Regions from separate parts of the Faecalicoccus sp. LCP19S3_E2 genome, predicted to be linked through region 1. Evidence: a T-box and tRNA genes for the amino acid it is inferred to sense, from the RefSeq annotation. Region 1 holds a T-box; the other holds one or more tRNA genes.
What was found. The T-box of region 1 lies ahead of ileS (isoleucine--tRNA ligase). A T-box ahead of a tRNA ligase gene usually reads a tRNA of that ligase, here a tRNA-Ile.
Positions count from the first base shown of each region.

Region 1 (8,160 bases):
CATTAATCGAATTAGCATTTCATAGGATAAAAGAAAAAATAAATGCAGCCCAAGTCCAATTATTCATATTGACTGTAAAAATGAATCTAAACTTAGAAAATTTTATGAAAGTGTAGGTTTTTCTTATTTTGGTAAAAATCAAGATAAAGATTTGCTAATTTATCTTATGCCGACCAAAAAACTGGATAGTGTATCTTTAAAATAAAAGAAGCTGTTTGGAAATAGTATCCTTTCCAGAACAACTTCTTTTTTGTTGTTATTTATGTAAGATATGTGCGCAGCGATCGCAAAGTCCATCTTCGTTTTCACTGGTTGTGTAGTTCCAACAACGAGGACAGGCATGACCATCGGCATGTTCAACTTTTACACCGCAGAACTCATACATTGGAAGTTCTTCATTGCTAAAGGCAAACTGGGAAACGATCAACCATTGTTGTGGTTTCTTCACGATTTCTTCCATGATGGCTTTCGTTTGGTCGTCCACATGTACGCTGACCTTGGCTTCCAGGGATTTACCAATCACACCTTGTGCACGGGATTCCTCCATAGCCTTCAATACATCTTTACGAACCTTGAACAATGTTTCCATCTTTTCACGTAAAGCATCCGTATCGAAGTTTAACTCCAAAGATTTAAATGCGGTTAAGTGAATCGATTCTTCATCAAAATGCATGAAGTCATTGATTTCCTCACAGGTATGGCATAAGATCGGTGCCCACAATTTTGTCAAGACTTCAACAGCTGTATAAAGCACGGTTTGTACCTGACGTCTCTGGTTATCATCGATATTTTCAATGTATAAGATATCTTTTGTGTAATCCAGATAATAAGCACTTAATTCATTTGTCATCAGATTGCTTAAAGTTTGTACAACATCGGCAAAACGATATTCCACATATGCTTTTTCACAAGATTGTACGACATCATTTAAACGAATCAGAATGTATTGATTTAAGGCATCCAGTTCATCAAAAGGCAGACAATCTGTTTTTGTGAATGCCTGATCATCTAAGTTGGCCATCAGGAATCTGAACGTATTGCGGACCTTACGATAGTTTTCACTGATCTGCTTTAAGATGTTTTGCCCCATGGAACAGTCTGCCTGATAGTCCACACTGCAGGCCCATAAACGTAAGATATCGGCACCGTATTTCTTAGTGATTTCACTTGGTGCTACGGCATTCCATTGCGATTTAGACATCTTAACGCCTTTTTCATCCATGACAAAGCCATGAGATAAAACCTGACGATACGGTGCTTTCCCATAAACAGCTGTACCGATGATCAAAGAAGAGTTAAACCAGCCACGATACTGGTCAGAACCTTCAAAGTATAAATCAACCGGATAGTCAAAACCACGTTCGATCATGCAACCGGTATGACTGGAACCGGAGTCAAACCAAACATCCATCGTATCAGTTTCCTTTTTAAAGAGATCGTTTGGCGAATGTTCGTTTGTATAACCTTCCGGCAATAAATCTTTGGCTTCTCTTTCAAACCATACATTGGATCCATATTCACCAACTAACTTGGCTACATGTTCAAAGATAACCGGATCCATCAAAGGCGTTCCGTCTTCTCCATAGATGATTGGAATTGGTACACCCCAGGCACGTTGACGAGAAATACACCAGTCGCCACGATCGGCAATCATGTTGTGCATTCTTCCCTCGCCCCAGCTAGGTACCCAGCTGATGGAATGAATCTGTTCCAACAGTTCATCACGAATTTTATCAATAGAGGCAAACCATTGTGTCGTAGCACGGAAGATGATTGGTTTTTTAGTACGCCAGTCATGTGGATACGAGTGCGTAATAAAGGTTAGATTTAATAAAGCCCCTAATTCGTCCAGCTTCATTGTAACTGTCTTATTGGCATCTTCTACATATTGTCCGGCAAGCCATTCTCCGCAGGATTCCATCATGCGCCCCTGCTCATCTACGTTACAATAAACCGGCAGCTTATAGCGCATTCCTGTATTAAAGTCGTCTTCACCAAAAGCCGGTGCCGTATGCACACAACCAGTACCGGCATCCGCCGTTACATAGTCAGCCAGCATCAACAAACTTTCACGTTCCGGATACAAAGGATGAGTGCAGGTGATGTATTCAAATTCACTACCTTTGAACGTTTTGATGATTTCAAACGTTTCACATTCAAATTTTGGACATAACTGCTCTACCAGTTCCTCCAACATGATCAGTTTTCCCTTGTCTGTATTAACCAAAGCATAGGTCATATCCGGATGCACACAGATTCCCAGATTTCCCGGAATGGTCCATGGTGTTGTCGTCCAGATGACAAAATAAGTATCAGTATCTAAAACACCTTTTCCGTCTTTGACCTGGAACTTCACATAGATCGTTGGTGATTTGATATCCTTATATTCGACCTCAGCTTCGGCAAGAGCGGATTCACTGCTTGGTGACCAGTAAACCGGTTTTAATCCTTTATAGATCAAGCCTTTCAATGCCATATCCGCAAAGATTTCGATCTGATGTTTTTCAAATTCCTTCTGTAATGTAATATACGGATGATCATAATCCCCGATCGATCCTAAGGATAAGAAACCTTTCTTCTGGTTTTCTACCTGCTTCATCGCAAAGTCGTAACAAATCTTTCTAAATTCGGCAATACCGATCTTCTTGCGATCATAACCAAGCTTTGTGACAGCCGTTTCAATCGGAAGTCCGTGAGTATCCCAGCCCGGAATATAAGGAACCTTTTCTCCTAACATAAAGTGAGATTTGTTGATGACATCCTTTAAGATTTTATTTAAGGCATGTCCTAAATGAATATCGCCATTGGCATAAGGCGGGCCATCATGCAATACAAACGATTTGGCATCCTTTCTTCTTTCCAACATTTTTTCATACAGTTTTTGATCTTGCCATCTCTTTTGAAATCCAGGTTCCTTTGTCGGAAGCTTGCCTCGCATTTCAAAAGCAGTTTTTGGCATATGCAACGTTTCTTTATAATCCATCTTTTTTCCTCCTGCTTTCATAAAAAAAACGTCCTTTTCCAAGGACGTTAAAAACGCGGTACCACCTTAGTTCACAGATACACTGTGCCCTCAATAAGATAACGGAATCATCCGGAATTTCTTACTATTTTCTTTCAGAAATTCAGCTCCAAAGGGATACCGGTATCCTGCCTCATACAATCTTTTCACCAACCGATTGCTCTCTGATTGAAACATGTAGAAACCGACTTGTCTTTGTCTTTGCCTATACATATTTTTCAAAACGCAAGATCAGTCTGTCCTTTCGTGTGTGATTTTCCACACCTAAAAACTGAAAGCGACCTACCTTACGTATAGAAACGTAATCATTATTACACAATCGATCGTTTTCTTCAAGAACAACATCGTTCAACTTCACAAATCCACTCCGTAATAAATCCATGGCTTTCGAGCGTGAACAATGGGCTAAGGCTGCCACAATCGCATCCATGCGAAGGGATGCGACATGAACCTTAATGATTTCAGTAGAAGCTGTTGGGAAAACAACCGTATAATCTTCTTTAAAACGGACAATAGCATTGGCAATCTTATGACATTCCTGACAAATAAAGTCTGTCATTCCTTCTTTACAGACCAAAAGGATTTGATTCTCATCAACAAAGATATCGCCGAGCTGATTTCTTTGCAGGCCTAAATGCATTAAAGCTCCAAGCACATCCTTGTGTGTACAGACTCTTTTTTGTGGAATATATGTGCTTTTTAAGATCACATAATCGTAGTTTGGTTCCAAATCCATCGGCTGGATACAAGCCATCTTGCGAACCGCATTTTCATAACCGCCATAAAATGAGACAAAAAGATCTTTGGGCGCCTGTTGTGCCACAATTCTTTGTTCTACAGGCGTTAAAAAAGAGGTCAAGACCGGTATTTGCCTTTGTTTCGCAAGATCAAATTGATCCTGTAAACGGGCAATAAACAACTCATGACCTCTATAGTATGTACTTCTTATCTCAGATTCAGCCTTAGTCTTCAAAGTCATCTGGATTTCCTAAAGAAATCGATCCCTGTACACCAATTTCAGCTGGTGAACACAAAATGACGTTCTGACCAATCTTCTGGATCTTTCCATCCAGTGCAAAGACAACACCTGTTAAAAAATCAATGGTACGTTGTGCATAGTCACGATCCAGCTTATGCAGATTGACTACAACGGCACGTCCCTCTTTCAAACGCTGTCCTACTTCTTCGGCTTCTCCAAAACTTCTAGGTTCGAATAAAACCATCTTTGTCTTAGCATTTAAAGTCGCTGAATTTGTTCTTGCTTTTGGTCTTTCATATCGATTTTGAGGTTCAGCCTCTGTTTCATTGCTTACAGTTTCAACTGGCTGCGCTTCGTATCCTTCATCTTCTTCTTCGATTGGTGCTACGAAATCTTTTACCTTGTCCATAAATCCCATGGGTAGTACCTCCTGTCTTCAAGTATTATATCATAGAAAAACAATTTGAAAAGTGAAATTCTTGAGAAATCACAACCAGTCGTTTTTCACAAATTTGCGATCGCTTACATTCCGTAATTTATGTCTAACCAACGATCATTTGATCAAGCTGGTAAGCGATATTCTGTGCCTCATCCTCTGATAGAAAAGAATATTTGACCATCTGCCGTAATACTTGTTTTGCCCTTTGTTTCGCAAGAACCGGATTCACATTTAAAGAGTAAACGCTGGGCGCATTCGGAATACCGGCTAATAAAATACATTGGGCTTCATTTAAATCGGCAGGATCGACTTGAAAATATCCAAGACTGGCCGCATGAATACCGTAATAGCCTTCTCCAAAATAAATGGAATTGACATAAAGCTCTAAGATTTGATCTTTAGAATATTTGCTTTCGATATCAAAGGCCATAAAAATCTCGGCAAATTTACGTACAAAGTTCTTATCCTGGGTGAAAAATTCATTTTTGGCCAGCTGCTGAGTAATCGTTGAACCACCTTCCACAAACGACATGACCTTTAAGTTATTTAAGATGGCTCGTCCGATGTCTTCCAAATCAATGCCCTGATGTTCATAAAAATCATGGTCCTCTACCGCTACCACAGCTTTACGATATAATTCCGGAAACTGTTCCAAAGTAACGTAATCTTCATGGCTTTGAATGCTTTCCATCTTGTCTTCAATGCTTGTCTGATCTATTGCTTCTTTATAATCCATATAGCCAAGTCCCGCAAGACATCCTACGCTCATGGCTGCCAGCAGGAAAATCAGAGCTATAAGCTTGCCAATCTTCTTTATCATCTTGCCTTCACGATACGATAATACACTTTAGAGGTCAAGACATATACAACGCAATAGATCAAGGCAAAGACACCAAAACAAATGGCAGTTGTCAAAATAAACAGTTTGATATTATCAAAGTATAATAGACCCATCAGTTTATCGATCAAAGGTAAGGCAAACGCAATATGGATACCGGCGACGATCAATGGCAGGAAAAATACCGTGAGCACCTGTGAATTGATAGAGCGACGAATATCTTTTTTCTCCAGACCGACCTTTTCCATGATTTCAAAGCGTTCCTTATCTTGATAACCTTCCGTGATCTGCTTATAATACATGATCAATACAGTTGCGATCACAAATAAGATGCTTAAGAAGATACCCAGGAATAAGAATCCGGCATATAATCCTAACATATTGATTTGATCGGTATCCCTACACTCCGTATAAACCCAGGTATAATCTTTTTCACTTTCAAAATCCTCCGTATTATTTAATACATTGAAAAGAGATGCGATTTCTTTTTGAGAACGTGAATCTTCGCTGTCAAAGGCAAATACACTCGTTGGTCGATTTGTGACTTCATAGCTTTGTTCCTGGATTTCCTGCATTTTTAAGACCGTATCCACATTATCCATCACAATAAATAAGCTGGGACTGACCGTACTGGCCGCTTCCTGGTTATCCATAAATTGATTTAACTTTTTTTTGACCTGGAAGCTTTGATCCCCGATACGAATTTCCGGCTGTTCATAATCAATGCGTAAGCCATAGATCATAACTTGTCCGGGATCTAATGTATCTTGTGAATGCATAGCTTCATTGTAGTCTTCTAATGGAATCATATAGATGGTGATCGCATCATTGACATCACTAAGGCCACCTTGATCCAAACCTAGATCCACCGCATTTCCATGTAAGAGTCCACTCATTGATGAATAGCGGTAAAACATCTCGTCCTTGACCTGAATATTTTGATCTTTAACGACCTGCATCAATCGATCTTTTGTCGTATATAAATCATAGTCGCGTAAAGAGACAATGATTTCTCGTGGATATCTTTGATCTAAAATATCCTGCATACCATTCCATAACGATAACGTAGTCGATAACATCACCAGTACCATCGTTGATAGAATACAAATATTAGCCAAACCAATCGCATTTTGTTTCATACGATAGATCATGTTGGAAATACTGATGAAATGATTTGTTTTATAATAATATCGTTTATTCTTCTTTAACAGCTTTAATAATGTCACACTACCGGCCGTAAACAATAAATACGTTCCGATGACTACTAAAATGACCGCAATAAAGAACATGGTAAAAGCCATTAATGGATTTGTAATCGTAATCGCCATATAATAGCCGGTAATTAAACACACCAGTCCGATCAATGCCAGAATCCACTTAGCCTTCGGCTCTTTCTCGCCGACCTTGTCACTATTTAATAATTCGATCGGATTGGCAATATGCACCTGCACCAACGAAAAAACATAGATCAAAACATAAATCGCAAAGAATAAAAGAAAGCTGCATAGGATGCCGGATGTCGAAATATAAAAGCCAAAATGCACATCCGCCTGAATCATCCTCAACAACAGCATATACATCAGCTTATCAAATAAGATACCGACAAGAATACCCAGTACCAGCGAAAGAAAGAAACTGATAAATGTTTCATGAAACAGCATGCGCGCAATATGCTTCTTTTCCATTCCTAAAATATTAAATAAACCAAATTCCCGCTTTCTTCGTTTGATCAAAAACGAATAGGTATAAAATAAGAAGATGATAGAGAATACGATAATAACACCGATTCCAAAGCCTAAAAGCTGCTGAACATAATTGCCACCCATTAAACCGCCGATGCCTTCATTGGTCGATAAAGAAAAGACCAGATAGAAGATCATAACGGTTAGTGAGCTGGATAGAAGAAACGGAATCTGCATTCGCGCATTCTTTTTAAAATTGTCAAGAGCTAAACGAAAGTAAAAGAAATTACGCATGATGAACACCACCTGTTGCCAGCAGTGTCAGCGTATCAGAAATACACTGATACATTTCATCCATCGTCTTTTCGCCGCGATAAATTTGATGGAACACCTGTCCATCCTTGATAAAGAGAACACGCTTGGCATGCGCAGCCACTTTTGTGGAGTGCGTTACCATGACGATCGTTTGATGGTTTTCATTTAAAGTATTAAAAACGCTTAAAAGCTCTTCGGTGGATTTTGAATCCAGAGCACAGGTTGGCTCATCGGCCAAAATCAATTCCGGATTGGTGATGATGGCTCTTGCCACCGCTACTCTTTGTTTCTGCCCTCCGGAAATCTCATAAGGATATTTATCTAACAGCTCCTCAATTCCCAGCTTGCGGGCAACCGGTATCAACAGATGGATCATATCGTTATATTTCATTTTAGCCAGCACCAAAGGCAAAAGAATATTATCTTTATTGGAAAAGTTATTCAATAAGTTAAAATCCTGAAACACAAATCCTAAATGTTCCCGACGAAATGAAGAAATCTGTTTATCTTTGATCTTAGTGATATCTTTTCCATTCAAACGCACAATTCCATTAGTCGGTCGATCCAGGGCCGCCAATATATTCAATAATGTGGTCTTTCCGGAACCGGATTCTCCCATGATGGCCACATATTCACCCTTCTCCACATTAAAATTGACATCGCTTAAAGCTTGCACTTTGTTGGAAGAAAAGCGTGTCGTGTATATTTTCTTTACATTTCTTACTTCTAATAATGACATAGATCATTCCTCCTTTGTGATTTCATTATAGGAAATCCCCAGGATTCCTGACATGGATTTAGCTTACAGTTTGCCTTTTAATCTTACAGTTTTGTAAGAAAGGTGTCACTCATGACGAAATCGTCTTCGATCCAATCCCAATAACA
Region 1 is NZ_JBQKEP010000003.1:104,898-113,057, reverse strand. It holds gene ileS (isoleucine--tRNA ligase) at 257-2,983, opposite strand; T-box leader at 3,021-3,233, opposite strand; gene ACTQX6_RS03865 (YlmH/Sll1252 family protein) at 3,228-4,001, opposite strand; gene ACTQX6_RS03860 (cell division protein SepF) at 3,985-4,419, opposite strand; gene ACTQX6_RS03855 (transglycosylase domain-containing protein) at 4,544-5,260, opposite strand; gene ACTQX6_RS03850 (ABC transporter permease) at 5,257-7,254, opposite strand; gene ACTQX6_RS03845 (ABC transporter ATP-binding protein) at 7,247-8,014, opposite strand; gene ACTQX6_RS03840 (sensor histidine kinase) at 8,120-8,160, opposite strand, start outside.

Region 2 (8,160 bases), on a different contig from region 1:
TCGGAAAAGCTTGTCAAGATGATCTCGCCATAGCCTTGGTCTTCATGAAGCATACAAACAACAGTCTGATCATATTCTGTTGGTGTGATCTTTACCGTATTGGATTGACCATCACGTAAATAGACAATCTCGATACTTTTTCCTTCCTTGCTCTGGATGCGCTTGAGAATCTTTTGAGAGTCACTTTCTGCGCAGGAAAGTCCATCTACATCCGTAATGATATCTCCTTTTTTCAAACCGGCCTGCTCTGCCGGAGAATTCAAAAATACGTCTCGAATCACAAATTGATCCTGATCGTTTAAAAAATAGGAAATACCTAATCCTACATTCGATCCTTCTAACGTATCAGAAAATGCTTTGGCGCTCTCTAAATCAAAGTATTGTGTATGCGGATCTTCTTCTAAGTCTGTCATACCTTCAATGGCTTTTTCCACGAGCTTTTGATCAAGATCTTCTACATCCTTTGAAAAATACCACTCGTTTGTCAACAAGGAATAAATCGCATCAAACTTTTCTTTTTCCGATGTATTTTCTTGTTTCGAGCTTCGATCAAAGATCAAAGGAACCGAAACACCCAAGCCAAAGAATAATAAACAAAGAACCACAATGACGATCGTCAGGGTGTATTCTTTTTTGGCTGCCTTTTTCATATCGTTCCCCCTTGTTTAACGTTTGGCTTTCAAGCTTTTACCAACTGCCAGCAAACTGGCAAGAATACCAATGACAAGCCCGCAGCCAAGCATCGCAAGTCCCAAAAGCCATCGTACCTGCGTTACGCTTACCAATGAGAAAACACTGGCAAACAATACGCCATCCATTTGTTCATATACGACCGGATATCCAAAAAAGATCAACAGAAACGGAATCAAAGCTCCAATCAGACCAATCAAAATTCCCTGGACTTCAAAGGGAATGCGAATAAAAGCATTGGTAGCACCGACTGTACGCATGATCTTGATTTCATCCTGTCGTGAATAAATTGTTGTACGTATCGTATTGTATATCAGATAAAGTGACAGAATCAACAATAAAACCGCCACACCATATCCAATTTTTCGAACCATATCCAATAAATCAACCAAACGCGTCACGCTGGAACCACCATAGGCAACCGAACTGACGCCATCGATTTTCTCAATACTGGCAGCTGTTTTTTCAATCGCAGAGCTGTCTTTTACCTCCACAAAAAAGGCATGGGATAAAGGATTCTCTTCCCCTCTATATAAGCTAAAGGCTTCTCCTTTTTCCTGAATCATCAGTTCCAGCTCCTCATCTTTACTGGAAAATCGGACGGAGGCCACATTGGATAGCTTTTGAATCTCTTTTTCAACGGCATCGATTTGATCGTCGTCACTTACTTCAGAATCTAAAACCACATGCACGCTCATGTCCTGTTCCACATTGGTGGCGAAGTGATCTACATGCAAACCGATCAATAAAAAACAACCGATCAATAATGTAGAAACTGCCATAGCGCTGATGGCAGACAAAGTTAAAAGAAGATGTTTTCGAATGCCGCGAAACGCATATTTCAGTTCATACCAAAACAGATTCAACAAGCGTTTCATAAGCTGATATATCCACCCTTCTTAGAATCCTTCACAACATAACCTTGATCCAGTGTCACTGTCCTTTTTTTAAACTTTTCAACCAGTACGATATCATGAGTAACCATCAAAACCGTCGTTCCCAATTGATTGATCTTTTCCAGCAGGGCAATGATCTCCAGTGATTTTTCCGGATCCAGATTCCCTGTTGGTTCATCGGCAATCAACAGTTTTGGGTTGTTCGCAATCGCTCTGCCGATCGTAACACGCTGCTGCTGCCCTCCGGAAAGCTCATTGGGATAGGCTCTGGCCTTGTTTTTAAGATCGACCAGCTCCAAAACCTCATCGACACGAGATCGAATTTCTTTTTTAGAAATACCCAATACCTCTAAGGCAAAGGCAATATTCTCCTGTACTGTCAAGGTAGGAAGAAGACGATAATCCTGAAATACACAGCCGATATTTCGACGATAATACGGAACCTTTCTGTGTTTTAAAGATCCCACATCGACTCCATCGACCAATACAAGACCAGAATCCGTCACCTCTTCACCATTCAAGATCTTAATGATCGTACTTTTTCCCGATCCGGTAGGACCGATGATATAGATGAATTCGCCATCTTCAATTGTCAAAGACACTCGATTTAACGCATGAACTCCATTGGGATATGATTTTGTGACATTTTTTAATTCAATCATAAACACGACTCCTTATCCAAAGAATTTCTCCGGTCTTTCCCTGCACGGCGTACTATATCCATTTTCACAGGCAGTCGCCGTCGAATTCCAACCGGTACCCCATGCGAAATCAGCGGATGAAGAGAAGCGAGATACCGCCTCTTCCAAACTCATATTTCCTAAATTATAGACTTCAATATGACAATGAGGGCCACTGGAGTTTCCTGAATTTCCCGTCAATGCGATAGCCTGGCCCTGACTGACGCTTTGTCCGGCACTAACCGCAAAGCCTTCGCGTGACAAATGTGCAAAGCTTACCGCATATGTTGTTCCATTAACCATACAGACCATCTCAACAGTATTTCCTCCACCATATGGATAACCTGTCCAGTTTCCCAGATAGCCTCCGTTGCTGGGAGCAGGATTGTTGGCATATAAAATAACTCCATCGGCCGGTGCTACGACCTGTGTTCCAATCGGTACCGCATAATCCATACCTAAATGCAATCCGCCTCCCGGATATGCCCATGTACCGGCCGACATACGACCACCGGTGATCGGTGAAACAAAGCCGGCTACATTGACCAACGTTCCCGAATAGCTTACGGAAATCATATTAGAGCGAATGGATTCAATATCGTTGAACGCCGCCCGCTTGGCCGCCTGCAACTGTGCCATTTGCTGCTCATACTGCTCAACAAGCTGATTATACGATTCTTCAAGCTCTTTAGCCTGCTGCTGTTGCGATTTTAACTGATCCTGCTGCGATTTGGTCTCTTCTTCTAAACGCACCTGTTCTGATTTTTGCAGGTCCAGCTGTTCCTTTAATTCATTCAGCTGTTCAATCTGATGTTGATCATCTTCCGTAATTCTTTCAATACCGGAAAGACGACGAAGCATATCATTTAAGTCCTGCGAACCCATCACCAGATCGATCAACATATTCGTACCCGTGCTGGACTGCTCATTTTGCATTCTGGATTTGATCTGTTCATCCCAGGCATCAATTTCTTCCTGCTTCTCCTGAATCTTTTGTTCCAGAGCCTTGATCTCTTCTTCAATCTTCTGAATGGCACTTTCCTTTTCCTGGATCTGTCCTTCCAGCTGTTCCTGCAGTTCCTTTTGCGTTTTGGCCAGCTGCTCCATCTTATCTGTATCTTCTTCTAAAGAAGCGATATCTTTACTATATTGTTTTATATCTTCCTGCAGCTGATCATAGCGCTGCTGCTGATAATCCTGAAAAGCCTGGCATGCTTTCACACCATCTGCAGATGATTGCGGCTGCGAACAACGTGCGACCCACGCATCGGTATTTGAATAATCCTCCGCATGAACCGGCATCGCAAAAGCCAATGCACAAGCACCTGCGGATAAAAGACTGATTAGATTTCTTTTTTTCATCGTGTCCACCTCAAATACTTTCGACTTGCCAAATAACTACCGATCATCCCTACAAATACACCGATGGCCAGTAGTATGGCACTGATAATTAAAGTAAACGGAAATGGTTTGATCAAAACAAACATATCCGACATAAACATTCCACCAAAGGACTGATATAACGCAGTATATCCAAATACACATAATAAACAAGGACCTAAAGCACCGATAAAACCGTTTAACATTCCCTGCAGCATAAAAGGAAATGTAATGTACCAGTTAGCCGCTCCCACCTGTCGCATGATGCGAATTTCATCTTTTCGCACCTGAATGGTCATCTTGATCGTATTGCGAATCAGGAAAATGGACAAAAAGATCAGTGCTACAATAAAGATCAATCCCCCATAACGAAGACTTGCGAATAAATGCACCATCGTATTAACGGCACCAGTTCCGTAAGTAGCTTCCACAACACCATCCATCTTACTGATTTTGCCGGTGATGGAATCGATTTGTGTATTATCGCTTAACTCGATGATAAATACATCATAGAGTGGATTTTTGTCGCCTGCATATTGTTCAAAGGTTTCGCCATAATCTTCGATCAGCTGATCCAGCTCTTCATCCTTATCGCTGAACCGAACGCTATCTACCCCTTTTATATCCTTCAGTTCAGCTTCCAAGGATTGAATATTCTCTTCACTCATTGTCGGATTGATAGAAACCTGAATGACCAGCTGTTCTTCTATATTTTTTGTAAAACCCGAAACATTCCATGCCAGTACGATCATCAGCATAGAGATCAACAACGCAATCCCAATCACCAAGATCGAAGAAAAGGTCAGCGCAAAATGACGCCGCATATCTTTATTAGCCTGACGGAACAATCGTGGTAAACATTTAAAGAATAAAAGCATCTATCCCACATCCAATCTTTGACATTATATCATACTTGAAAAAAAACCAAAAAAAGTCCATAATTTTACAAAATACGCTTTTGCCTCACATACTTTCACATGATAATCTATTATTTATTTGAAAACTTTCCCTTATAGTATAAGTGTGTTCAGGGAACACGTTAAAAACCCTTCATATCTCTCTCCTAAAAAACAATAAATATGAAACAAGGATAACATCTTAGTCAGAGATGTTATTTTTGTTTGTTTTGATTTTACCTTCGTCCATCATAGCACACTTAACACAGTTGTTCTATAGGCTATAAAATGAAATTACACCATGAAAACACGCTTAAAAATTTTTATAAATTTTTTGAAAAAATGTTTGACACATACAGTAGCAAATGCTATTATTATTGAGCAGTCAGCAAATGGGCCTGTAGCTCAGTTGGTTAGAGCGCACCCCTGATAAGGGTGAGGTCGCTGGTTCAAATCCATTCAGGCCCACCATTTTGTTTTCTGCAAAACCACTTTTGTGGGGTGTTAGCTCAGCTGGGAGAGCACCTGCTTTGCACGCAGGGGGTCAGGAGTTCGATCCTCCTACGCTCCACCATATGTCAATAAGTCCTTTAGATAAAGGACTTTTTTTATTTATAATGTTTTATCAAGTAATAATTCGTAAGACCTTATCCTTCTTTAGAAATCTTTTTCGTTAAGAAATTCAAATCATACCATCAAAAAAGGGAGAGCCAATTCTAGTTCTCCCTTTGATATCACCAGCTTTTTAATGCTGTGATCCATTCATAGATTTTTATCATTTCTATCTTATAAGATAAACTTCATCACCTTACAAGAACATAACAACCCCTGCAAAGAAGATTATATACAAGATGGTCGTCCATCTGGTAAAAAACATCTTTCCGTATCTGTACGTGCAATATTCCTGTTTAAACAATTCTGAAATTCGGTTTCCATATTTATATAATAGATAAACCATTCCGACAAAGCAGGCAAACATTCCCAATAAACATAAAATTGAAAGAATAGGAACACTCATCAGTAAGGCGACCAAATTATTTAAGATGTGCAAAAGAATAGGAATACGCATAGAATTCTCTTTTAAACTTACATACCCCAAAAAACATCCGATAAAAAATGAAGTAATGCCTTGTTGAAGGTTTAAGTGCATCATCGCAAACAACATGGAACTGACCAATATCGCAAACACTCTATGATATTGATCTAAAGTTCTCAGTATGATACCTCTAAATAAGATCTCTTCAAAAAAAGGCCCCAGAAGAACAATATAGAGAAGGATCAAACCATCAAAGAGTATGTTTCCGGTAAAAAAAGTCTGTATTCCACTGCCAACAGAGCCATGTATCATGCCTAGAATCGCATGAATCAAAGAATATGTGATTGAACAAAAGAAATTCAACCCCAATAGAAAAACCAGATATTTTCCCATTCCTTTTACTTTCTTTGACAATCCATCAAAAGAAGGACGCAACCACACTGCCCCTATCCCGGCCATGAAAGCTGTCAAGAACATCGGAATAAGATAAGCTAATAAAATCATGATTTGATACCTTCCGTAAAATGGAAGAGGCAAAAAACGCATCAGAAAGGAAAATACCGCTAAACAAATATAGGGTAAGATCCCATGCATCAACATCAAAGCGGAGATATTGCGAAATTCTTTTTTTGCCCTTGTAAAAAGTTCTATCTGCATAGGCTCATTCTAACAAAGTATGCCCATTTTGTCTAAAGACTTTTTGACCTCATCCAAAATATCTTGCGAACGAGCGGTAATGGTATGATAATGAATGCCTTGCGTTAAATTGTTCAAAGGCTGGCTTTTTCCCTGCTGAATCTGGTTTAGAAACTCTTTGACATCTCGGCGGCTGGAAAGAGAAAGTTTGGCTTCCAGTTTTCCGTATGTCGCATGTTCCACAAATACATCATGAACTGTCGCCCCACAATCTACGATCGTTTCAAGCTCCTGCTGCATCTGCTCCATCGAATGATTGACCTTGACTACCATCGAATATTCCTGATTGGGCAAGATATAGCCTCTGTTTGTGGAAATGATTGGCATGTTCAATGCCCTAAGTAAAGCGATATCCTGCACGATGACCTGTCTGGATACATGAAGACTTTTCGCAAGCTTGTCCCCGGATAAAGGCTGCGGGCTTTCCTTCAGCTTCTGTTCCAAAGCTTTTAATCGTTCTTCTTTTTTCATATTACACCGCTTTTAGATTCTTTAAAGAAAGATCAAGGATCTTAGAGGAATGTGTCAAAGCCCCACTGGAGATATAATCCACACCGGTAGATGCTAAAGCGGCGATGTTTTCTTTTGTGACATTTCCGCTGCATTCTGTTAAGGCCCTACCCTGAATATACTGTACAGCCTCTTTCATTTGATCAATGCTCATATTATCCAACATGATGATATCCGCACCAGCCTCTACGGCTTCTTTGACCATGTCCATATTTTCAACTTCAACTTCAATCTTTCGCACAAAGGAGGCATATTCTTTGGCCAGCTCTACCGCTTGACGAATTCCTCCGGCTGCAGCGATATGATTATCTTTTAAAAGAATTCCATCGCTCAAGTTATAACGATGATTATAACCTCCACCGACTTTTACCGCATATTTTTCAAATACACGCATATTCGGCGTTGTTTTTCTGGTATCCAACAAACGAATGCCCGTTCCTTTTAAAAGATCGGCCGTCTGTCTTGTATAGGTCGCAATGCCTGACATTCTCTGCAGATAATTTAATGCTGTTCTTTCTGACGTCAATAAAGAGCGAATATCCCCATAGATTTCCGCAACGACCTCTCCTTTGTGTACATGATCCCCATCATTGAAAAAGAAAGACACTTCTGTCTTAGAATCCACCAACTGAAAAACTCTTTCAAAAACCGGAAGTCCGGCAATGATGCCATCTTCCTTACAAATCAACTGTACACTTCCTGATTGATAGCCTTTCATGATCGCATTGGTGGTAATATCTTCACTTGTCACATCTTCACGCAATGCCTGTAAGATCAAAGTATCCACATTCATGGACATAGTAATGGAATTCATTTTTCTACCTTCTTTCTTCCTTTTTATGACCTCTCGTACCATCGATGCATATTTTGTAACATCCAGATCTTTCATGGTCGTTTGAATCAGCTTCTCAAAATTTAAACATATTTTCGCTGTTTTGATGCTTAGATCCTTCATAGCTCTTCGGGCAAAGACCAAAGACTCCAGTAAGGAATTGCTGGCTAAACGATTTTCCCCGTGCACACCATTACATGCGGTTTCGCCGATCGCATACAATTGATCCATCGTCGTTCTGGAATACGCATCGACATGAATACCGCCCATAAAATAATGCTGTCCCGGCACAACGGGAATCCATTCTTTTGTGCAGTCAAAGCCTTCCTGCAGGCAATGTTGATAGATATGCGGAAAGTGAGAAAGGATTTGTTCTTTACCCAACACGGTCATATCCAACCATACAAAGGGCGTATCATCTTTTTTCATCTGCTGATAGATTTTCTGTGTTAAAAGATCCCTTGGCAAAACCTCGTCGGCAAACCGTTTGCCGTATTTATCATAGAGCTTTGCCCCTTCCCCGCGCACACTTTCACTGATCAAG
Region 2 is NZ_JBQKEP010000015.1:3,488-11,647, forward strand. It holds gene ACTQX6_RS10890 (S41 family peptidase) at 1-650, opposite strand, end outside; gene ftsX (permease-like cell division protein FtsX) at 666-1,568, opposite strand; gene ftsE (cell division ATP-binding protein FtsE) at 1,565-2,248, opposite strand; gene ACTQX6_RS10905 (murein hydrolase activator EnvC family protein) at 2,261-3,628, opposite strand; gene ftsX (permease-like cell division protein FtsX) at 3,625-4,524, opposite strand; tRNA gene ACTQX6_RS10915 (tRNA-Ile) at 4,937-5,013, shown strand; tRNA gene ACTQX6_RS10920 (tRNA-Ala) at 5,041-5,116, shown strand; gene ACTQX6_RS10925 (CPBP family intramembrane glutamic endopeptidase) at 5,351-6,235, opposite strand; gene ACTQX6_RS10930 (transcription repressor NadR) at 6,245-6,745, opposite strand; gene ACTQX6_RS10935 (L-aspartate oxidase) at 6,747-8,160, opposite strand, start outside.
Region 2: it encodes a tRNA-Ile, which carries the amino acid that the T-box ahead of ileS (isoleucine--tRNA ligase) is inferred to sense. The anticodon was not compared.